Regions from separate parts of the Amycolatopsis sp. w19 genome, predicted to be linked through region 3. Evidence: riboswitches for the same ligand, from Rfam matches in the RefSeq annotation. Region 3 holds a riboswitch; each other region holds the start of a gene.
What was found. A riboswitch is a leader RNA that binds a small molecule or an ion and turns the genes downstream of it on or off. The one in region 3 is predicted to bind cobalamin.
Positions count from the first base shown of each region.

Region 1 (7,573 bases), on a different contig from region 3:
GTCGAACCGCATCGGATCCGTCCAGTGCTCCGGGGAGAAATGGTTGACGGTCGGGGAAATCCCGACGAGTGTCCCTTCGGGAATGAAATGCCCGAGAACCTCGGTGTCCTTAACGGTTTTCCTGGTCAGGGAAGGAACCGGGGCCACCAGGCGCAGGGCTTCCTTGATCACCAGGTCCAGCGTCGTCAGGGTCTCCAGCGCTTCGATGTCGGGTACGTCGTCGCCGAGCGCGAGCGACTCCCGGCGCGCGCGTTCCTGCCACTCCGGGTGCTTGGCGAGGTGGTAGACGGCGGCGGCGCTGGTGATCGTCGACGTGTCGTGCGCGGCCATCATCAGGAAGATCATGTGGTTGACGACGTCGGCGTCGGTGAAGCGGTCGCCGTCCTCGGTGGTGGCGTGGCACAACGCGGTGAAGAGGTCGTCGCCGTCGCTCGCCCGTTTCGCGGGCAGGTTCGCCGAAAAGTGGCGTTCGAGGACCTTGCGGCCGTGCAGTCCCGCCGCCCAGCGGCCACCGGGGACGGGGAACCGCACGATGGCCGTGCCCGCGCGCACGGAATTCACGAACGCGCGGTTGATCGCGGCCGCGTCGTCGCCGGAACTCATGCCCATGAACACACGGGTCGCGACGTCGAGCGTGAGTTGCTTGAGGGACCAGTAGATCCGCGGGTTCGGCCGGTCGGCCCACGCGGCGATACCGTCGCGCAGGGCCGGGCCCATCTGGTCGACGTAACCGGTGAGCCGCTGCCGGGTGAAGGCCGCCTGCATGATCCGGCGGTGCAGATGGTGCTCGCCGAAGTCGAGCAGCATCAGGCCGCGGTCGAAGAACTGCTCGATGAAGAACTTCCAGCCTTCCTGGGAGAAGGCCTTGTCCTTGTTCACCAACGCGATCTGGGTGGCCTCCGGGCCGGTGAGCGCGACGATGCGGCGCCCGAACGCGCCCATCCACGACACCGGTCCGTAGGTCTCGTAGCGTTTGAGGCCGAACTCGATGCCGAAACGCATGAAGTCCAGCGCGTGCCCGATGACCGGCGGGCCCTCGTCGCCGAGGACGGGTTTGAGACCCGGCGGGGCGGGCGCGAGTTCGCGGACCGGCCAGGTCGCGCCGAGCCAGCGCTGGTCGACCGAACGCGGCAGGGGGATCGAAGTGAGCGGCGGAACCCGCTCGCGCAGCGCCCCGGTGACCTTTTCGACGGCGTTCGCCATGGTGACCATCTCCCCGCTGAGACCGGTTACCGCTCCACCATCGCACCCTTATTGACGCCTTGACAATACCTCGATGGAAGTTCCGTGAAGGCCTCCTTCACTACCTTGAGGGTAGGGAAGGAGGCCTTCACGGACCGGTCAGGCCAGTTCGGAGCGGACCGTGTGGGCGGCCGCGACCAGGTTCCGCAGGGCCGGTTCGACCTCCGCGTAGCCGCGGGTCTTCAGGCCGCAGTCCGGGTTGACCCAGATCCGCTCGGCGGGCACGGCGCCGACGGCGGTCCGCAGCAGGCCGCTGACCTCGTCCACGCCGGGGACACGCGGCGAGTGGATGTCGTAGACACCCGGCCCGACGCCGCGGCCGAAGCCCGCCGCGCCGAGATCGGTGACGACCTCCATCTTCGACCGCGCGGCCTCGATGCTGGTGACGTCGGCGTCGAGCGCGTCGATCGCCTTGACCACCTCACCGAATTCCGAATAGCACATATGTGTGTGGATCTGCGTGGCGTCGTCGATCCCGGAAGTCGCCAGCCGGAACGAAGAAACCGCCCACGCGAAGTACGCCTCGTGCGCCGCCGCGCGCAGCGGGAGCAGCTCCCGCAACGCCGGCTCGTCCACCTGGATGACGCGGATGCCCGCCTCCTGCAGGTCGTGCACCTCGTCGCGGATGGCCAGCGCCACCTGACGGGCGGTCTCGCCCAGCGGCTGATCGTCGCGGACGAACGACCACGCCAGGATCGTCACCGGTCCGGTCAGCATGCCCTTGACGGGTTTGCCGGTCAGACCCTGCGCGTAGCGAGCCCACTCGACGGTCATCGGCTCCGGACGCGAGACGTCGCCGTACAAGATCGGCGGCCGGACGCAGCGCGAACCGTAGGACTGCACCCAGCCGAAGTCGGTGGCCGCGAACCCGGCCAGCCGCTCGGCGAAGTACTGCACCATGTCGTTGCGCTCGGGCTCACCGTGCACCAGCACGTCGAGGCCGAGGTCCTCCTGCAGCCGGACGACACGCTCGATCTCCGCCTTCATCGCGGCTTCGTAGCCCGCGTCGTCCAGCGAACCCGCCTTGTGCGCGGCCCGCGCCTTGCGGACGTCGGTGGTCTGCGGGAACGAGCCGATCGTCGTGCTCGGCAACGGCGGCAGCTTCAACGCGGCCTGCTGAGCCGCCGCCCGCCGGGCATAGGGGGAGCGGACGGTGTCCTCCGGCCGCAGCGCCTCCAGCCGGGCGCGGACCCCGCTGTCGGCCAGGTCGGCCGCCGTCGCGCGATCCGTGGCCGCGGCGCGGGCGGCGGAGAGGTCGACGCCCTCTTCCTTCAACGCACGCCCGAGCAGGACGACCTCGTCGACCTTCTGCCTGGCGAAAGCGAGCCAGCCCTTCAGCCGCGGGTGAAGCCCGTCCTCTCGTTCGACGTCGTAGGGCACGTGCAGCAGCGAACAGGACGTCGACACGCTGACCGACTTCGCGGTGCCCAGCACCGTCGCCGCCCGGCTGAGCGCGCGGGTCGGATCCGTGCGCCAGACGTTGCGCCCGTCCACGACACCGGCCAAGACCTCCTTGTCCCGTAAGGCGGGCTCGGCGGCGACGGCGTCCACAAAGGACTCATCGGACACGAGATCGACGGCGATGGCGTCGATCGGGGAACGGGCGAGCACGCCGAGTCCGCGTCCGAGCCCGCCGAAGTATCCGGCGACCAGGATCTTCGGCCGCGCGGTCTCCTTCGCGAGCCGGTGGTAGGCGCGGATGAGCGCGTTGAGTTCCCGTTCGCTGCGATCCGCGGCGAAGGCGGGCTCGTCGAACTGGACCCACTCGACGCCTTCGTCGTGCAGACGGCGCAGTAGTTCGACGTAGGCGTCGAGAAGGTTGTCGAGCAGCTCCAGCGGGCGGAAGCCTTCCGGAGCCGTCTCGGCCGGTTTCGCGAGCAGCAGGAACGTCACCGGGCCCACCAGCACCGGCCGGGTCTCGACGCCGATCGCGCGGGCTTCGCGGTACTCGTCCAGCGGTTTGGTGCCGGTGAGCGAGAACGTCGTGTCCGGGCCGAGTTCGGGGACGATGTAGTGGTAGTTCGTGTCGAACCACTTCGTCATCTCCATCGCCGGCGCGTCCTGCACCCCGCGCGCGGCGGCGAAGTAGGTGTCGAGCGGCGAGAGGCCGAGCGTGGTGAAGCGCTCCGGCAGCGCTCCGAACAGCTCGGTGGTGTCGAGCACCTGGTCGTAATGGGAGAACGTGTTGGAGGGGACGGAATCCAGTCCCGCGTCCTTGAGTTCCCGCCAGGCGCGGGTGCGCAGTGCGCGGCCGGTGCCGAGCAGTTCGGCCTCGCCGATCCTGCCCGCCCAGTAGCGTTCGAGTGAACGCTTGAGTTCCCGGTCCGGTCCGATCCGGGGGTAGCCCAGCACTGTCGTGCCGATTTCGGTCACAGCTCTCTCCTCGCGAGCTTGTCGTCGGAGCCCGGGGCGCGCAGGAGTGACCGCCGTTCGGTCGTGCCCATCCCACGAGGCCCGGACTCACGCACGCCGTCGGCGCGCGTACCACGGGCAGGTCTTCGGACTCGTGGGCGACTCGCTCGCTCCTACCGGCCGTCGCTTCCCGGGGCGCCATGTCCCAGTGCTTTACCGTGTCTCGCACGGTGACGGCTTTCGTTCCCACATACCGCTGCGGGGCAGTCCCGGATTCGCACCGGGTTCCCTGTTACCTCGACCGGCCTGGGAGGCCGGGCGAACCAGTAGCACTCCGGAGCGTACCGCGAAGGAGAAGTACATGAAGGCCCCCTTCCTGTACCTAGGCGCAAGGAAGGGGGCCTTCATGTACTACGTGTCGGTGATCAGTCCCAGTCGAGGGCGCCACCGGACTGGTACTCGATGACGCGGGTCTCGAAGAAGTTCTTCTCCTTCTTGAGGTCCATCGCCTCCGACATCCACGGGAACGGGTTCTCGGTCTCGCCGAAGATCGGCGCGAGGCCGATCTGCTGCGCCCGGCGGTCGGTGATGAAGTGCATGTACTGCTCGATCAGCTCGGCCGAGAGCCCGAGCATGCCGCGCGGCATGGTGTCGCGGGCGTAGGCGACCTCGAGTTCGCACGCTTCGGTCAGCATCGTCCGGATCTCCGCCTGGAACTCCTCGGTCCACAGGTGCGGGTTCTCGATCTTGATCTGGTTGATGCAGTCGATGCCGAAGTTCAGGTGGATCGACTCGTCGCGCAGGATGTACTGGTACTGCTCGGCGATGCCGATCATCTTGTTCCGGCGGCCGAGCGAGAGGATCTGCGCGAAACCGGTGTAGAACCACATGCCCTCGAAGATCACGTAGAACGCGACGAGGTCACGCAGGAAGTTCTGGTCGGCTTCCGGGGTGCCGGTCTCGAAGTCCGGGTTCTCCAGGTTCTGCGTGTACTTCAGCGCCCACGCGTCCTTGTCCGAAATGGACGGGACCTCGCGGTACATGTTGAACAGCTCGCCCTCGACCAGGCCGAGGCTTTCGCAGATGTACTGGAAGGTGTGCGTGTGCACGGCCTCCTCGAACGCCTGGCGCAGCAGGTACTGGCGGCATTCGGGGTTGGTGATCTGCCGGTACACCGCGAGCACGATGTTGTTGGCCACCAGGGATTCCGCGGTGGCGAAGAAGCCGAGGTTGCGCTTGAGCATGGTGCGCTCGTCCTCGGTGAGGCCGTCGGGCGACTTCCACAGCGCGATGTCGGCCTGCATGGCGACCTCGGTCGGCATCCAGTGGTTGTTGCAGCCGGCGAGGTACTTCTCCCACGCCCAGGTGTACTTCATCGGCAGCAGCTGGTTGACGTCGGCGCGGGCGTTGATCATCCGCTTGTCGTCGACGTTGATGCGGGCGGCGCCGACTTCGATCTCACCGAGGCCCGTGGCGTCGGCGGAGGCGTCAAAGGTGGTCATGAAAGCTCACTTCACGAGTCGGGGGTCGTGAGTGGCGATTCGGGTCAGAACCCGAATCGCCACTCACGACGATGTCTTACTGGCAGGCTTCGCAGTCGGGGTCGTCGATCCGGCAGGCGGCGCCTTCGGTGGCGACGAAGTCGACGTCCGAGACCTTCGGCATCTCCTTCGGCTCCGGCTTGGCGGCCGGGGCAGGAGCGGTCACCGGCACGGCCGGAACCGCGGCGGAAGCCGACGGCGCGGGCGAGGCGGCGGGAGCCGGGGCGGCGGCGGGCTTCGGCGAAGCGGGTGCGGCGGGGGCCGGGGTGGCCGAGACCGCGTTCAGCTTGCCGTCGGTGCCGCGCAGGGTGCTCTTCTCCACGTGCGTCGCGGACCGGGCCCGCAGGTAGTACGTGGTCTTGAGGCCCTTGTGCCAGGCGTAGCGGTACAGCTCGTCGAGCTTGCGGCCGCTGGGCGCCGCGATGTACAGGTTCAGCGACTGGGCCTGGTCGATCCACTTCTGGCGCCGCGAACCCGCGTCCACCAGCCACTTGGACTCGATCTCGAACGCGGTCGCGTACAGCGCCTTCAGGTCGTCCGGCACGCGGTCGATCTGGCCGAGGCTGCCGTCGAAGTACTTCAGGTCCGAAACCATGACCTCGTCCCACAGCCCGCGCTCCTTGAGCGAGCGGACCAGGTGCGGGTTCACCACGGTGAAGTCGCCGGACATGTTCGACTTGACGAACAGGTTCTGGAACAGCGGCTCGATCGACTGCCCGACGCCGCAGATGTTGGAGATCGTCGCGGTCGGCGCGATCGCCATCACGTTGGAGTTGCGCATGCCGACGGTCTTGACCCGCTCACGCAGCGGCGCCCAGTCCAAAGTGGACGAAGTGTCGACGTCGAGCGCGTCGCCCTGGCGGGCGTCGATGAGCAGCTGCATCGAGTCGATCGGCAGGATTCCCTTGCTCCACAAGGAACCCTCGAACGTCTGGTACTGGCCGCGCTCCTCCGCGAGGTCGGTCGAGGCCGAGATCGCGTAGTAGCTGATGTGCTCCATGCTCGTGTCCGCGAACTGCACGGCCTCGTCCGAGGACAGCGGGACACCGATCTCGAACAGCGCGTCCTGGAAGCCCATCAGGCCGAGGCCGATCGGGCGGTGACGCAGGTTGGAGCGGCGCGCCTCCGGGATCGTGTAGAAGTTGATGTCGATCACGTTGTCGAGCATGCGGACCGCGGTGCGCACGGTCTTCTCGAGGCGCTGGGTGTCCAGGCCCTCGGGGGTGACGTGCTTGAGCAGGTTCACCGAGCCGAGGTTGCAGACCGCGACCTCGTCGGTGGTGGTGTTCAGGGTGATCTCGGTGCACAGGTTGGACGAGTGCACGACACCCACGTGCTGCTGCGGCGAACGCAGGTTGCACGGGTCCTTGAAGGTGATCCACGGGTGGCCGGTCTCGAACAGCATGGTCAGCATGCGGCGCCACAGGTCGACCGCGCGGACCTTGCGGAACACCTTCAGCTCACCGCGTTCGGCGGCGGCCTCGTACTCGCGGTAGCGCTCGGCGAACGCGTTGCCGTAGAGGTCGTGCAGGTCCGGGGTCTCGTTCGGCGAGAACAGCGTCCACTGCGCGTCGGCCTCGACGCGGCGCAGGAACTCGTCCGGCACCCAGTTCGCGGTGTTCATGTCGTGCGTACGACGACGGTCGTCACCGGTGTTCTTGCGCAGGTCGAGGAATTCCTCGATGTCCACGTGCCAGGTCTCGAGGTACGCGCAGGCCGCGCCCTTGCGCTTGCCGCCCTGGTTCACCGCGACCGCGGTGTCGTTGGCGATCTTGAGGAACGGCACGACACCCTGCGACTGGCCGTTGGTGCCCTTGATGTGCGCGCCGAGGCCGCGGACCGGGGTCCAGTCGTTGCCGAGACCGCCCGAGTACTTCGCCAGCAGCGCGTTGTTCTTGTACGCCTGGAAGATCGAGTCCAGGTCGTCGTCGACCGTGGTCAGGAAGCAGGACGACAGCTGCGGACGCGTGGTGCCCGAGTTGAACAGCGTCGGGGTGGACGCCATGAAGTGGAACGTCGAGAGCAGCTCGTAGAACTCGATGGCACGAGCCTCACGGTCGTCCTCGCGGATCGCCAGGCCCATCGCGACGCGCATGAAGAACGCCTGCGGCAGCTCGAAGCGGACCCCGTCGTGGTGCTGGAAGTACCGGTCGTACAGGGTCTGCAGGCCGAGGAAGCCGAAGTCGAGGTCGCGTTCGGCGTGGATGGCCGCGGTGATCTTGTCCAGATCGAAGGTCTGCAGCTCGGCGTTGACCAGCTCCAGCTCGATGGCGCGCTTGAGGTAGTCCCGGAAGTACTGCGGGTACCGGGTGGCCATCTCGTCCTGGCTGGCCTGCTGCGGCACGCCCGCGAGGTAGCTGAGCGCCTCGCCGCGGAGCTTGTCCGCGAGCAGCCGGGCGCTGACGTAGGAGTAGTTCGGCTCCTGCTCGACGAGCACG
Region 1 covers NZ_JBPQFM010000002.1:497,324-504,896, reverse strand. The annotation lists gene ACSMFO_RS06810 (cytochrome P450) at 1-1,203, opposite strand, end outside; gene metE (5-methyltetrahydropteroyltriglutamate--homocysteine S-methyltransferase) at 1,342-3,615, opposite strand; cobalamin riboswitch at 3,715-3,937, opposite strand; gene ACSMFO_RS06800 (ribonucleotide-diphosphate reductase subunit beta) at 4,020-5,096, opposite strand; gene ACSMFO_RS06795 (ribonucleoside-diphosphate reductase subunit alpha) at 5,173-7,573, opposite strand, start outside.
Region 1: another riboswitch for cobalamin. It lies ahead of metE (5-methyltetrahydropteroyltriglutamate--homocysteine S-methyltransferase); the one in region 3 lies ahead of ACSMFO_RS20815 (peptidase).

Region 2 (7,573 bases), on a different contig from region 3:
GAGGAAGTTCGCCGACGCCAGCAGGTAGAGCACCACGCCGAGCCTGGTGCCGGCGTCGGTCGCGACCGGGCCGGTGACGTGCCGGGCGACGTAGCCGAGCTGGATGCGCCACCAAGGTTTTCCTTGCAGGGTCAGGGCTTCCACGGCAGTACGGCAGCCGGGCGCCAGTGCGGCCGCCCGCACCACGCGGGTGATCGCCGGTACCTGGAGGACGGCCACGGCCGGGATGAGCACACCGGGCCCGCGGTGCCCGGTCGCGGCGAGCACCATGAGCACCAGCAGCGACGGGAAGGCCAGCACGAGGTCGAGGGAGCGCATCACGGTTTCGTCGGCCCGCCGTCCGTGCCCCGCGGCGAAGAGACCGAGCGGCAGCGCGGCCAGATAGGCGAGCAGGAGCGCGGCGACCGTCATCCCGATCACGGGAAGCCCGCCCGCGAGGATCACCGTGAGCGCGTCGCGGCCGAGAACGTCGGTGCCCAGCGGATGCGCGGCGTCCGGCGCCTGCCAGGGCGCGCCGACCGACACCACGGGGCCCGCGAGCACCGGCCCGGCCACCGCGAGCAGGAGCGGTATCGCGAGCAGCGACCACCCGAGTGCCCGGCTCACCACGTGACCAGCTCCCGGCGCGGGGTCAGCCGGTGGGCGACCAGATCGGCGGCGAGGTTCCCGAGCACGACCACGCCGGCGAACACCAGCACGTAACCCTGCACCTGCGGGATGTCCCGGTTCTGCACGGCTTCGACGAAACCCGTGCCGAGCCCGGTGATCGCGAACAGGGATTCGACGATCACCGTGCCGGTCAGCAGTCCTTCGACGGCGCGGGCGAGCTGCTGCACGGCGGGAGCCGCGGCCGCGGGCAGGAGATGGCGCAGCACCACGGTGCGTTCGGGCAGCCCGAGCAGGCGCAGATGCTCGGCCACCGGACCCCGGGTCTGCTCGGCGATCCCGATCCGCAGCTGCCGGGCGACGTCGCACAGCTGCCGGGCGACCAGCACGATCACCGGCAGCACCAGCACTTCGGGCCGCGCGGCCGGATCCGTTCCGGCCGCGGTGGCCGGAAGGAGTCCGGTGTGCACGGCGAAACCCGCGACCAGCAGCAGCCCGAGGACGAACTCGGGGATCGAATGCAGGAACAGCGTGACCGCGGTGAGCACGCGGTCGATCCGCGATCCTTCGCGCAGCCCGCAGACCACCCCGACGACCAGCGCGAGCGGAACGAGCACGAGCAGCGTCACCCCGGCGAGCGCCGCGGTGGCGGCGAAACGGCGGACGATCTCGTCGGCCACCGGGGCGCCGGTCACGAGCGACCGGCCGAGATCGCCGGTGACCAGCCCCGAAAGCCAGTTCCCGAACCGGTCGAGCAGCGGCTGGTCGAGCCCGAGCTGATGGCGGACGGTCGCCACCTGCTCGTCGGTGGCCTGTTCGCCGAGCACGACCGAGGCCGCGTCGCCCGGCAGCAACGCGGTCACGGCGAACGTCGCGACCAGCACGAACATCGCCTGCACCATGGCGAAACCCAGCCGTCGTACGACGTGACCCCGCACGTCAGGACAGCCGGGCGCGGTCGAACCGAGCCCAATCGAAGGTGTTCGGCGGCGCGGTCACCACCCCGGAAACCCGTTTCGACACGGCGATCGTCCAGGTGCTGAACCCCCAGGCGAGCAGACCGCCGGTTTCGTGGACGATCCGTTGCGCGTCGCCGAACAGCGCCAGCCTGGCGCGTTCGTCCGCGGTGGCCGTGGCGCGATCCAGCAGCGCGTCGAACTCCGGCGAGCCGAAGCCGTTCACGTTGTTCGAGCCGCGCGTGCGGAAGCGCTGGTTGAGGAACGTCGGGACGGGCAGGGTGGCCGTGCGGGTGAGCGCGGCGACGCCCTTGGTCTTGACCTCGCTGAAATAGGTGCTCGACGCGCGGGTGTTCAGGGTGGCGGCGAGCCCGATCTCCTTGAGCTGCTGGGAAATCAGCGTGGCCGCGGTGGCGAAACCCGGGTCGACGTCGCTGGTCTCGACAGCGAAGGCCAGCCCTTCCGCGCCCGCCTCGCGGACGAGCGACCGGGCCAGGTCCACATCGCGGCGGCGTTGGGGGATGTCCGCGGCATACCCGCGAAGTCCCTTGCCGAACAGGTCGTTGCCGATCTCCCCGCGTCCGGCCAGCGCGACGCGGTTCAACGCCTCTCTGTCCACTCCGGACAGTACGGCGTGCACCAGCCTCGGGTCGGAGAACGGGGGTTGCGTCAGGCGCAGCATCATGCCCTGCATCGTCGTTCCCTTGGCTTCGAGCAGTGACACGCGTCCGTCGCCCGCCAGCCGCGCCGCGGTTCCGGCCGCGAGGTCGTGGGCGTAGTCGACCTGCCCGGACAGCAACGCGTTGACGCGCGCGGTTTCTTCGTTGACCGGCACGAATTCCAGCTCGTCGATACTCGGCGCGCCGTCCCAATGCGACTCGTTCTTGCGGAACACCGCCGCGTCGCCGGGGGTGAACGAGACGAAACGGAACGGCCCCGAGCCGACCGGCGCGGTGAAGTCCGTCGTCCCGGCGGGCACGATCTCCGCGCCGGGAGCGCCCCAGCCCGACGGGAATTCGAAGTCGGGCGCGGTCAGCGTCAGCTCGATTTCGGTGGGGGACACCGCTTTGCTGCGGGCGAAGTCCACCTTCGCGAAGTATTGCCGCGACGAGGAAGCCAGCGCGGGGTCGGCGATCCGCCGGAAGCTGTAGAGCACGTCGTCCGCGGTGACCGGACGACCGTCGTGGAAGGCCGCCTGCCGCAGCCGGATCCGCCAGCGCGTGCCGGCGACGTCGCTTTCCCAGGACTCGGCCAGCCGCGGTCGCAAGGAGGTGTCGGCGTTGTAGGCGACCAGCGTGTCGAAGAGCGCCTTGGCCCGCGCCTGGTCGACGAAGAGCGAAACCTGGGACGGGTCGAGGGTTTCCTTCGACCCGCCCGCGGCGAACGCCACTCGCAACCGGCCCGTGTCCGCCGGCGCGGTCCCGCAGGCGGCCAACGGCGTGAGCGCGGCCAGCGCGAGCAGTCTCCGACGGGTGAGCGGATGACGCGTCATAGGGACCTCCGGGACGTCGAGCACTGTCCCGGGCGCGCGACCGCACGTGAACGGGACCCCGCTCCGCACTCCACGACAGTTGGGGTTGGCGGTGTCCGGCGGGCAGTCCGGCTCACGGCTCGGCGGCCGATCACGGTTGCGGGTCAGCGCCGGATTCACACCGGCTTCCCCCGACGGGCACCTTCTTACGTTGTGGCGCACACGGTAACCCATGACCGGCGTGTGCTACACAGGATCAAGATCACGAAGGGGAGGCCGGTGGACGAGAAGCTCGCGGCGGACTGGGTCCGCCGGTGGGACGTGCAGCAGGAACGCTATGTCGCCGACCGTGAAGAACGTTTCACCGTGGTGATCGACGTCGTCGAACACGTCTGCCGCGACGTCGCCGAGCCGCTGGTGCTGGACCTAGGCTGCGGCCCCGGCTCGCTGACCACCAGGCTCGCCCGGCGGTTACCGCACGCACGGATCGTCGGCCTCGACGACGACCCGTTCCTGCTCGCCCTCGCCCGCGCGACCCGGCCGGAGCGGAGCGACATCGAGTACGTCCGGGCCGATCTCGCCGAGAGCGGCCGGCTGAAGTGGCGGCCGGTCGACGCGGCGGTCTCGACGACCGCGTTGCACTGGCTGCGCCCCGAGCGGCTCGCCGAGGTCTACCGTGACCTCGCCGTCGCGCTGAGGGCGGGCGGAGCGCTCGTGAACGGCGACCACCTCTACGACGAGCAACCGGCCATCCGCGAGCTCGCCGAAGTCGTCAAGGAGCGCCGCGCGGCCCGTGCCGGGGTCCACGCCAACGAGGACTGGAAGACCTGGTGGGCGGCGGTGGCCGCGGATCCCGCGCTGAGGGAGCGCTTCACGGCCGAAGAGTTGCGCGGCATCTCGACCGGCTACGGCAACCGGCTCAGCCCGCAGGAGCACACCAGGCTGCTCCGGGCGGCGGGCTTCGCGGAGGTGGCCCCGGTGTGGCAGTCCGGCGACGACTACGTCCTGGCGGCGCTGCGCTGAAGGGCTCCGGATGTTGTGAAAGTGGCTTTCGCAACCTTCAACGTTGCGAAAGTGGCTTTCGCAACACCTGCTCGGACTCTGCCACCCATGAGGACCGCAGGCCGGGGTGAAGGGGACTTTCCGCTCGTGCGATGAGGGGAAGGTCCCCTTCACCCTGTCGGTCGCCACCGAAACGCTCTTTGCCACTCACGACGCGTTCGGCGGCCTCGGTACCTGGGCGGCTTCGCGCACCGCAGGCGAGGTGGCTTTCGCGACACACCGCACTGACCGGCTCCGACTTGCGGGTCCGCTGACCTCGTGTCCAATGGACACGGCAAGCCACTGACCGGCGAGAGGACACGTGAACCCGGTGAACCTGACCCTCGTCGTCGTCCTCGGTGTCGTCAGCATCGTCCTGGTGGCCGCGTTCTCCGAACGGCTCAACGTGGCCGCTCCGCTGAGCCTCGTGGTGGCCGGTATCGGCCTGAGCTTCCTGCCCGGCGTCCCGCATCCCGAGGTCGAACCGGAGCTGATCCTCGCCGGAGTACTCCCGCCGCTGCTGTATTCGGCGGCGGTGAACATGCCGGTGGTCGATTTCCGGCGGAACATCCGGCCGATCACCGGTCTCGCGGTGCTGCTCGTGGTGGGGACGACCCTGGGCGCGGGCTGGCTGTTCCACGAGCTGATCCCGGACATCGGCTGGCCCGCCGCGTTCGCGCTCGGCGCGGTCATCAGCCCCACCGACGCCGTCGCCGCGACCTCCGTGGGACGGCGGCTCGGCCTCCCGCCCCGGCTGCTGACCGTGCTCGAAGGCGAAGGACTGGTCAACGACGCCTCCGCGCTCGTCCTGCTGCGGTCGGCCGTCGCCGCGGTCGCCGGGTCGGTGTCCGTCTGGGGCATCGTGGGAGAGTTCGTCTTCGCGGTCGTCGTGGCGGTCGGGATCGGATTGCTCGTCGGGATCGTCAACGTCCGGGTGCGCGCGTTGCTGGGCAACGCCGTGCTCAACACCGCGATCTCCTTCGTGGTCCCCTTCATCGCGTTCCTGCCCGCCGAAGAGGCCGGAGCCTCTGGCGTGCTCGCGGTCGTCGTCGCCGGCCTCGTGACCGGTCACCTCGCCCCGCGGCATCTGCGCGCGACGGATCGGCTCGCCGAGGCCGTCAACTGGCGCACCGCGGCCTTCCTGCTGGAAAGCGCGATGTTCCTGCTCATGGGACTCAGCGTCAAAACCCTCATCGACGAGGTGCACGACGACGGTTCGAGCGTGTGGCGCGCGCTCGGCATCGGGCTGGCCGCGTCGGCGCTCGTCATCGTCGCGCGCATCGTCTTCGTCGGGCCCTTGGTCGGCGGCCTGTACCGCGAGCAGCGGAAGGCCGCTCGGTTCAAGCCCCGGCTGGAAACGACGCAGGCGGTGCTGCGGGGCGACGAGTCGAATCCCGCCGTCACCGAACGGCTGGACAAGGCGTCACCGAGGCGGGTGGCGCATTTCCGGAAACGGCTCGACCGGGCCGCCGCCGACGTCGAGTTCCGGCTCACCGAGACCTTGGGCTGGCGCGGTGGGGTGGTGCTCGGCTGGGCGGGGATGCGCGGCGCGATCACCCTCGCGGCGGCGCAGACCCTTCCGCAGGACACGCCGGACCGCGCCCTGCTGGTCCTGATCGCCTACGTGGTGGCGACCACGACGCTGCTGGTCCAGGGAATGACGTTGCCCGCGGTCATCCGCGCGGCGCGCGTGCCGCCGGAGGACCCGGGCCGGTTGCGGCGCGAGTACGTCCGGCTCACGACCGAACTGGCCGACGCGGCGACGTCCCTTTTGGACGATCCCGGCCTGGAGGATCCCGGCAACGGGCCCTTCGGTGACCGGGTCGTGGACCGGGTGCGCTCGGACGTACGCGTCCCGCCCGCGTCACCGGGCGACCGCCCGGCCCCGGAACAGATCGAGCAGTACCTGCGGTTGCGCCTGCGGGTCCTGACCGAACAGTCCGAACGTCTCCAGCACGCCCGGTCGAGCGGCGCGTACAGCTCCGAGGCGCTGAGCCGGGCCCAGACCGCCCTCGACGTCGAGATGGCCAGGCTCGAACAGCTGGCGGACCGGCCGATCTCCTGACCGGATCACGCGTGCTCAAGGACGGATCTCGCGTGCTTGAACACCGAACTCGGAGATCCGTCTCCAATCACGCGAGTCCGGTTTCCGAGCACGCGAGTCACGCCTAGGGCGGCGGACGGGGTCGCGCGGACGAGGCGCTTCCGGTGGCCGTGCTGGCCGAAGGCGCGGACATCGTCCCGTCAGGCGCGGTTCTTCGGTTCGCGGTCTGACGATCAGGACGTCGCGACGGCGTCGCGTGCCTTGTCTCCTCCGGCGACCGAGCTCTCCCTGGCGCAGTGCGCGCAGCAGAAGAAGCGATCCTCGACCTGGATGCCGTGTCCGACCACGCGGCAGCCGCAGTGCTCGCAGATCGGCGCCAGTTGGTGGATCGCGCATTCGAAGGAGTCGAAGGTGTGCTTCGCTCCGTCGACGGTGTGGATCTCGAACGTCTTTTAGTAGTCGTTTCCGCAGACTTCGCAGTTCGTCATGGTGGAGGGCTACCCGGCGTATGGCGCCGGCAACCGTAGGGGAGCGGGCTGCGGCTGATCCGCAGGTCATTTGTGTATCTACGTCGAACCTTGATCGTGCCGGTCACGCCCCGGGCGGACGACCGAGTGGGGAAGATCCTGGACGTTGGACGGCCGGAATCTTCCCCGCTCGCCCAAAGACACACGTTCCCGCCGCGGAGTCCGGCTCACCGCCCAAACACTGACGACGACCAGCAGACATCCGGCCAGCTGCGTGATGGTCGGCCGCTCGTGCAGGGCGATGACACCGAACACGACGGCCAGAACCGGGTGCAGCAACAGAAGTGAGGCACTCACCTGAGGCGCCAGCTGGGAAAGCGCTCCCGCGATGAGGAGCCAGGCGAGCACCTGCCCGACCAATGCGAGCGCGATCAGCCACAGCCACGCGGCCAGGTCGAGGTCCAGGTCGATCCCCGTCCACACACTGCCGACCACGACCGCCGCGGCACACGCCGCCGTCGTGGAAGCGCACACCGGGAACACGACATGGCCTTGCCCGCCGCCCTGTCGCATGAAGAACAGATACCCCGCGTAGGCGATGCCCGCGATGGTGCCGAACACGATGCCGCCGACCGGGTCCGTCCCCGGCTCGGCCTGGCCGATCACGCCGGCCGCCATGGTCACGCCGATCAGCATGACCGGTATGAGCGCGAGGAACCGCCTGGACGGGGCCGATCCGTGGAACAACCAGGTGAGCAGCGGGAACACCACCACCTGAATGGTGAGCAGCACCGTGGAGATGGACGCGCCGACGTCCTCGATGCTGGCCACCCAGAACACGTAGTCGATGCCGAGCAGCATCCCCGCCGCCAGGTCGAACCGCATCAGCCGCCACGGCCGCGGCCCGATCCGCCGCCATTCCCGGATCGACAGCGGGACCAGCACCGTCAGCGCGATGGCGCAGCGCAGGAACGCGGTGGTCCCCGGA
Region 2 covers NZ_JBPQFM010000023.1:26,782-34,354, forward strand. The annotation lists gene ACSMFO_RS33220 (ABC transporter permease) at 1-609, opposite strand, end outside; gene ACSMFO_RS33225 (ABC transporter permease) at 603-1,544, opposite strand; gene ACSMFO_RS33230 (ABC transporter substrate-binding protein) at 1,546-3,054, opposite strand; cobalamin riboswitch at 3,135-3,289, opposite strand; gene ACSMFO_RS33235 (class I SAM-dependent methyltransferase) at 3,313-4,056, shown strand; gene ACSMFO_RS33240 (cation:proton antiporter) at 4,406-6,139, shown strand; gene ACSMFO_RS33245 (Prokaryotic metallothionein) at 6,352-6,558, opposite strand; gene ACSMFO_RS33250 (DMT family transporter) at 6,685-7,573, opposite strand, start outside.
Region 2: another riboswitch for cobalamin. It lies ahead of ACSMFO_RS33230 (ABC transporter substrate-binding protein); the one in region 3 lies ahead of ACSMFO_RS20815 (peptidase).

Region 3 (7,573 bases):
AGCGCGGGGTTCCGCCGCTTCCTCGACGACGAGCCGGTGCTGGCGATCAGGCTGCTCACCGACCCGGACGGCCGTGTCCAGCCGAGGGTGATCGCCGCGCACGTCGAGCTCCTGCGCCGCGACGTCGACGCGGGCGGCTTCGAGCCCAGCGTCGGTCTGGACAGCCTCTGTTACGCCATCGTGCGGCTGGGGGAGGCGTTCCTGTATTCGGACGTCCTCGCCTCCCGGACCCCCGATCTCGACGCGGCGTCGACGCTGCTCGGAGCGCTGGTGGAGGGACGGGTGCCGAGCAAGACCTTGTGAAACACTTGCGCCTGGTGTTTCATCGAGAGGGATCTCGAGGAGGCGCGGATGCCTGTGTACCCGTTGCGGGGCAGGGACGACCTCTTCGGCGGGCTGCGCTCGGCCGCCGGGCGTGCCGTGCTGATCCGCGGCATGGAGGGGCTGGGCAAGTCGGCCCTGCTCGCCGAGCTGCGCGCCACCCTCGGCGTCCGGCTCGTCGGGGTGCGGGGCCTGCGGGCGGAAAGCACGCTGCCGTACGGCGCCCTGCAGCGGATGTTCGGCGCGTCGGTCTCCAGCGGCGCGGAAGCGCGAGACCGGCTCGGCGCCGTCTCGGCTCCGACGATCTGCTGGGTCGACGACGCGCACTGGATCGACCAGGAGTCCTTGGCGGCGCTGGGTTTCGCCGCCCGGCGCCTGGCGGGCGCGCCGGTCGGGATGGTGCTCGCGTCGCGATCCGGGTCGGACGAGTTCGACTCCGTCGAGCTGCCACCGTTGAGCGAATCCGCCGCCGATCAGGTGCTGCGCGACCGTGGCGTGCCCGCCGGGGTACGCCCGCAGCTGGTCGAACTGGGTGACGGGAACCCAGCCGATCTGGTCGCGCTGGCGGCGTCGCTGACGTCCGCGCAGGCGGCCGGGCGGGAGCCGGTTTCGCCGATCCTGCGGGAGCGTCTGCCTCGGTACACGGCCGAGCTCGACGCGATGCCGCTCGACGAGCGTCTGCGTTTTCTCGGCACCTGTATGGACTTTTCCGCGCGGAAGGCGACTTGGTACGCGGCGGCGTCACCGGCCGACCGGCGGGCGGCGCACGCACGGCTGGCCTCGGTCGAGGAGGGGCCGGACGCGCTCTGGCATCGCGCGATGGCGACCGCCACGCCGTCCGAACCACTCGCGGACGCGCTCGCCGCGGCACCCGTTGTGGATCACGCTGCGGCGGCGCGGCATCTCGAACGCGCCGCCGCGCTGACCGCCGATCCGGGCGTGCGGGCGGCCCGGCTGCTGGCGGCGGCGGACGCGGCCTGGCAGGCGGGCAGACCGGGGTGGGCGCGGCTGCTGCTGTCCAGAGCCGACGCCGAACCGGGCGCGGTCGCGTTGCTGCACGGGGAGATCGAGCTGCGCGACGGCGATCCCGCCGTCGCCACCCACGAACTCGGCACGGCGGCGCGGCTGCTGCCCGATCCGGCCGCCGCGCTGCTGCTGGCGGGCGAGGCGCGGAGACTCGGCGGCGACCTGGGTGGCTACCGGGCTTTGGCACGGACGGTCCCGGCCGGAGAAGGGCTGGCGTTCGCGCATTTCCGGGGTTTGACGTCGGTCTACGCCGGACGGCACGACGACGCCGTCGTCCCGCTGGAGGAAGCCGTCGCCAAGGGGATGGCCGACACCGACGTCGCCGGAGCCGTCTGGGCCGCCGAAGCGGCCTTCGCCCGCGGGCACGCCGAACAGGCGCACGAGTACGCGGCGGCCGCGGTGAGCCGCGCGCGGCTCGGCAAACGCCACGCGGAACTGCCATGGGCGCTGGTCTATCTCGCGCTTTCGGCCATCGCGCTCGACCGGATCCCGTGTGCGCGGGCGGCGTCCCGCGACGGCCTGCGCGCGCCCCACAACCTGCGGATGGAACACCTGACGCTGCTGGGGTTGGCCGCCGCGCTCCTCGGCGACCGCGCGCCGGAGCTGGACGAGGCGGCCGAGGGCATCGCCGAACGCGGTCTCGGCAGGCCCGCCGCCGTCGCCGCGTGGGCGCACGCCTGCCTGGACCTGGCCGAGGACCGGCCCGACGACGCGCTGAGCAGGCTCGAAGATCTCGCTTCGGGCGTCTCCGGCGACCAGCCGGTGATCCGCGTGCTGGCCACACCGCAACTCGTCGAGGCGGCCGTCAACGCCGGACGACCCGAACGCGCCCGTGCCGCGCTGGAGGTGTTCGACCGCTGGACGCTGGCCGGGGCGGAACCCTGCTGGCTCGCGTTGAGCCACCGTTGTCACGCGCTGATGGCGTCGGATCCCGGTGTGGCGGAACGACATTTCCAGGCGGCCATCGAGGCGCACCGGCGGGCGGGCGGCGCGGTGGAACTCGCCAGGACCAGGTTCGCGTACGCCACCCTGCTGCGGCGGCATCGCCGGACCCGTGACGCCCGCGACCAGTTCCGCGATGCCTTGCGCGGCTTCGAAAACGTCGGCGCGACCCGCTTCGCCGAACGGGCCAGGGCCGGGCTGCGCGCGGCGGGCGAGACCGTCGACGCTCCGCACCGATCGCTCGCCGGCCTCACGCCGCAACAGGACGCCATCACCCGGCTGGTGGCGGCGGGGGAGACGAACAAGGAGATCGCGCGGCGGCTGGTGATCAGCCACCGGACGGTGGACCACCACCTGCGGAACATCTTCACCGCACTGGGGGTGCGGTCCCGCGTGGAACTCGCGCGCCGCGTCGCCGCCGGCGAGTGACGCTGCCCGTGACTCACGTGATCGAAGCCGGAACTCGCGTGATCGGAGGCCCCACTCACGTGATTGGAGGCGGAACTCCCGAATGCGGCCTCCAGCCACGCGAGTCACGTCCCTGATCACGCGAGTCACGCCTTCGCTCACGCCGTGACCTGTGTGCCCAGGCCGTGAAGGCCTCCTTGAGGGACCCAGAGTCCCTCAAGGAGGCCTTCACGGAATCCGGACAAGTAGGTATCCAGGACGGTTCACGGGCAGGCGAGGACCGGGGCTTGCGGGCGGCCACCGCCGTGCAGGTCGCTCAGCGGAACCCTGGCCAGGCCGAGGATCGCCTGCGCGGTCGCGCGCGGGGCGGTCGTCGGGTTCGGACCGGTGGCGTCGTAGGCGATCGCGCCGCGGTCGGCCTCGGCGCCGGCGCAGCCGGTCTGCAGTGACCGCAGGAATTCCCGCGCCTTGACCGCGGCGGCGGGACGATGACCGGCCAGCGCTTCCGCGGCGAGGCCGGTGCTGTTGGCGTTGGGCGCGTTCGCGGCGACGCCGAAGCCGCCGTTCGCGTGCTGCTTCGTGACCAGCCACGACGTGCCCTCGCGGGCGTTCACGGGGTCACCGACGGCGCGCAAGGCCTGCACGACCGTCGCGGTCGCGTCGACGTCGCTCGTGCACGTCGCTTCGCCGAAGTTCTGCGGGAAACCGCCGTCCGCGCACTGGGTGCCCGCGAGGAACGTCACGGCCGACGCCGGGGCACCGCCCGGGGTGCGGTCCAGCGCCAGGAGGGCGAGCGACTGCGAGAGGGCGTTGGAGTAGTCGCCGTACTCGGATCGGTCGGAGAACCGGCCGGACGGCGTGAGCAGCGAGAGCAGGCCCGCCTTCAAGTCGACGCCGCCGAACGACGCCAGGTCCTTGCCCCGGATCTGCGCGGCGAGCATCAGTTTGGCGTGCGCGCCCGCATAGGCCTCGGTGCCGCCCCCGACGTAGCCGGTGGTGACCTCCGGCTTCGCGAGCCAGGCGATCGCCTTGCCCGCGTTCGTGTCCGACACGCCGGCCGCGGCGAACGCGAAGATCGCGTCGATCGTCAGGCCCTGATCGGGGAACTTCTGGCCGCCGAAGTCGGCCTCGAACCGTTCGCCGTCGGTCATCTGCCTGGCGAGCCAGCCGGCGGCGGCGTCCGCCTTGTCGTGGGTGGCCGCGGCCGCCGCCGGAGCGGCGACCAGCCCGATGCCGCACAGCAGGGCGACAGCGAAAACCAAACGTCTCATGAGAACCCTTTCCCGCATTTCCACGACAGGAGTCGGTGACACCGTGCGATGTGGGTGACCGGGCTCGCCTGGAAGGCACACCGTTGCGGGACAGCGCCGGACTCTCACCGGACTTCCCCCACGACCGCGCCTGAAGACTCTCACCCCGGTCGGGTGCGGGATACCGCCGGGTGCCCATGTGATCCTCACGACCGACTGGCCGGTGGTACCTACCGGAGGTGAACAGGTGTTAACCTCGGCTGGCTCGACAACAGAACACCGCCGCCCGTGACGGGGAAGCCGGTCGAAATCCGGCGCTGTCGCGCAACCGTGGGCCCTTCGCAGGGCGAGCCGGGATACCGAACGGGCGGACGTACGAACCACTGTCGCGATAAACAGGGGTGACTGCGGCGTCCCGCGCTGTCCTCCGCCATGCCGCAAGGAGGAGTCATGCGCCGCGGGTACCTGGCCGCGTCGGCGTTCGCCGTCATCGTCACCATGATCGCCGCACCGCTCAGCGGGACGGCGACGGCGGCGAACGATCCCGGTGCGGCGAAGGTGAATTCCCGCTGGCTCGCGACGAAGCTGAAGCCGGACGGCACATTCGACAACCCCAGCGGCGGCTCACTGCCCGACCACGGCCTGATGCTCGACGCGCTCTTCGCGATGTACGCCGCGGGCGAAGGCGCGCGGGCCGAGCCGATCGTGAAGTTCCTCGACGACCAGGGTCACGCCACCGACTACTTCACCTGGGACGGGCTCGCCCCCGGCGCGGGATACGACAAGATCATCGTCGGCGGCGCCGTGGCGAAGACGATGGTCGCCGCCCAGGTGTCCGGCCGGAATCCGCGGGCCTTCGACGGCTACGACCTGGTCGCAGAGACCCATGCGGCCATCATGCGCAAGGGCCCCGACAAGGGCCGGGTCAGCGACTACTCCAAGGATCCCGCCCTCGCCGACGCGGTGAGCAACAACGCGAACATGTTCGGCCAGGCGCTCGGCGTGATCGGGCTCGCCGTGGCGGGAGAGAACGACCGGATCGCCATCGACAGGCTGCTGACCCAGCAGTGTTCCGAGGGCTACTTCCGCGTCCTCTTCTCCTACATCCCGACGAAGGAGACCGGCGACCACGTCACTCCGGACGGCCGCAAGGTCTCGACCTGCGACGAGGGTAAACCGCTCGGCCTTTCCCCGACCGACGGTGACGCCACCGGGCTCGCCCTCTCGGCGATGCTGGCCGCGAAGAAGGCGGGCGCGGCCGGTCTCGACGCCCCGATCGCCAAGACCGTCTCCTGGCTCAAGGCGAACCAGACGCCCGGCGGCGGCTGGGGTGGCGGCGTCGGCACCGAGGCGCCGAACACCAACAGCACCGGCCTGATCGTCCAAGCGCTCGTCGACGCAGGCGGCGCGAACGCGGCGGTGGACAAGGGCGTGCGGTTCCTCAAATCCGCGCAGGCGAACGCCGCGGCCGACTCCGGGAACAAGCTCGCGGGCGAACTCGGCGCGATCGCCTACGACCCGGCTTCCTACGAGGCGGCGCGTTCCTCCGGCATCAGCGGCCTCGACACCTGGATCCGCGCGAGTGCCCAGGCTTCGCTCGGGTTGTCGCAGGTCGGTTTCTACCCGCTTGCGAAGGGCGAAGTCCTGCCGCCGACCACCGGCGTCCCGGAAACCCCGGCTCCTGTGACGCAGCCGCACAAGCCCGCTCCTGAGCCCAAGAAATCCATCACGCCCAAGGCGTCCACCGGCGCCCGGGTGTCGACGGTCGCGGCGATCGCCGCTCCGGTCACCGCGACCCCGGCCGTCCGCCTCGGGGCCTACCTGACGAACCGGCTCGTCGGCGGCGACCACGTCGAGGTCACCGAGGACGGCAAGACCTACGTCGACTACGACGCCACCGCCGACGTGGTGCTGGCCTTGCGGGCGTTGGACCAGCAGCCGGACGCGGTCGCCCGCGCTTCGCAGTTCCTGCTGAAGCCCGAAGCCGTGCAGGCCTACGCGCACGGAGCGCCGTACGAACAGGGTCAGGCGTCGTACGCCGAACCGCTCGCGAAACTCGTGCTCGTCGCCGAATTCGCGAAGTCGGACGTCGCCGGTCCGTTGCGTGCCGATCTGGTGAAACTGCGCGGTACCGACGGGGAATTCACCGACACCGGATCGTTCGCCGACGCCGATCGGACGGTCGAGCGGCACGCTTGGGCGGTCCTCGCCACCGCCGCCGATCCCGGCCCCGCGGTCGAACTGCTCCTCTCCCGCCAATGCGCGGACGGGACCTTCCCGAAGCACCTCGACACCGCGGAATGCGGTTCCGGCGACCTCGCCGCGACGGCCGCCGCGGTCACCGCGCTCGTCGCCCGTCCGCACACGGATGCCGCGCCGCCGACCAGACGCCCGGACGGCTGGACCGAACGGCGCGTGTCGGCGTTCGTCTCCGCGGTGGACGCGCTCGGCGTCCGGCCCACCGGCGAGGGCTTGGTGACGGGAGAAGGCGGCGAGGTGGACATCGCGCTCAGCGCCACCGTCGCCGCCGCGCGGCAGACCGCCGGTCTCGACGCGAGCGGAACCGCGCGCTCGCTGGGCAAGCTCGTCCAGCAGGACGGCGGATTCGCCAAGGGAACCGGGGGAGAGACCGATTTCCCGACCAGTTCGGCCGCCGCACAAGGGGTCGCGGGCCGGTCTTGGCTCACCGCCGCGGATTCCCCGCTGTCACCCGCGATCCGGCTCCCGCTGACCGCCGGCACCGATACACCGGCGCTGGCCGCCGCCCAGTCCGACGACCGGCCGGGATGGCTGATCTGGGGACTCGCCGGGCTGGCCGTGCTGTTCCTCTCCACCGCGATCGCGCTCGTCTTCGTACTTCGTCGTTTCACCAAGAAAAGGGGGTAACACCATGAAGAGACTGCTCGCCGTCACGACCGTCCTCATCGGACTCATCGGGCTGTCCGCCGCACCCGCGAACGCGGTCGACACCACGAAGGGCTACGCCGGGATCTGCACCGGTGCCGACGCGCGCACCGGGGTCACGGTCGTGATCGACTTCCAGGAGCTGGCCGCCCCGACGATCACCCGCTGCTCGCCCAACGCCACGCCGGGCACCGCCCGCACGGGGATCAAGGCGTTGCAGGACGCGGGGATCGCGGTCGCCGGCACCGCGCGCTGGGGGCTCGCTTTCGTCTGCCGTCTGGAAGGGCGCCCGTCCGCGACGGAGACGCTCCCGCTGACGACCAACCCGAATTACAAGGAAGCGTGCGTCACCACCCCGCCCGCGGGCGCGTACTGGGGCTACTGGAACGCCGACGGTTCCGGTTCCACCTGGACCTACAGCAGCTCGGGTGCCCTCAACCGCAACGTCGTCCCGGGCGGTTTCGAGGGCTGGTCGTTCTCGCTGAACAAGTCCGCGACCACCAACCCGCCGCCCGGCGTCACGCCGAGGAACCCGGCCATCCCGTGAAAAGGGTCCTTCCCGTGGTGGCGGCGGTCTTCCTGATCGCCGCCACGGCGCCGTCCGCGCACGCGGTCGACCAGAGCAAGGGATATCCGGGGTTCTGCAGGGATGCCACCGGGGTCACCGTCGTCGTCGACTTCCAGCAGCTCGGCGGCACGACCATCGTGCGCTGCAATCCCCA
Region 3 covers NZ_JBPQFM010000010.1:60,567-68,139, forward strand. The annotation lists gene ACSMFO_RS20805 (QsdR family transcriptional regulator) at 1-303, shown strand, start outside; gene ACSMFO_RS20810 (LuxR C-terminal-related transcriptional regulator) at 352-2,718, shown strand; gene ACSMFO_RS20815 (peptidase) at 2,961-3,968, opposite strand; cobalamin riboswitch at 4,001-4,149, opposite strand; cobalamin riboswitch at 4,217-4,330, shown strand; gene ACSMFO_RS20820 (hypothetical protein) at 4,398-6,833, shown strand; gene ACSMFO_RS20825 (hypothetical protein) at 6,838-7,398, shown strand; gene ACSMFO_RS20830 (ABC transporter substrate-binding protein) at 7,413-7,573, shown strand, end outside.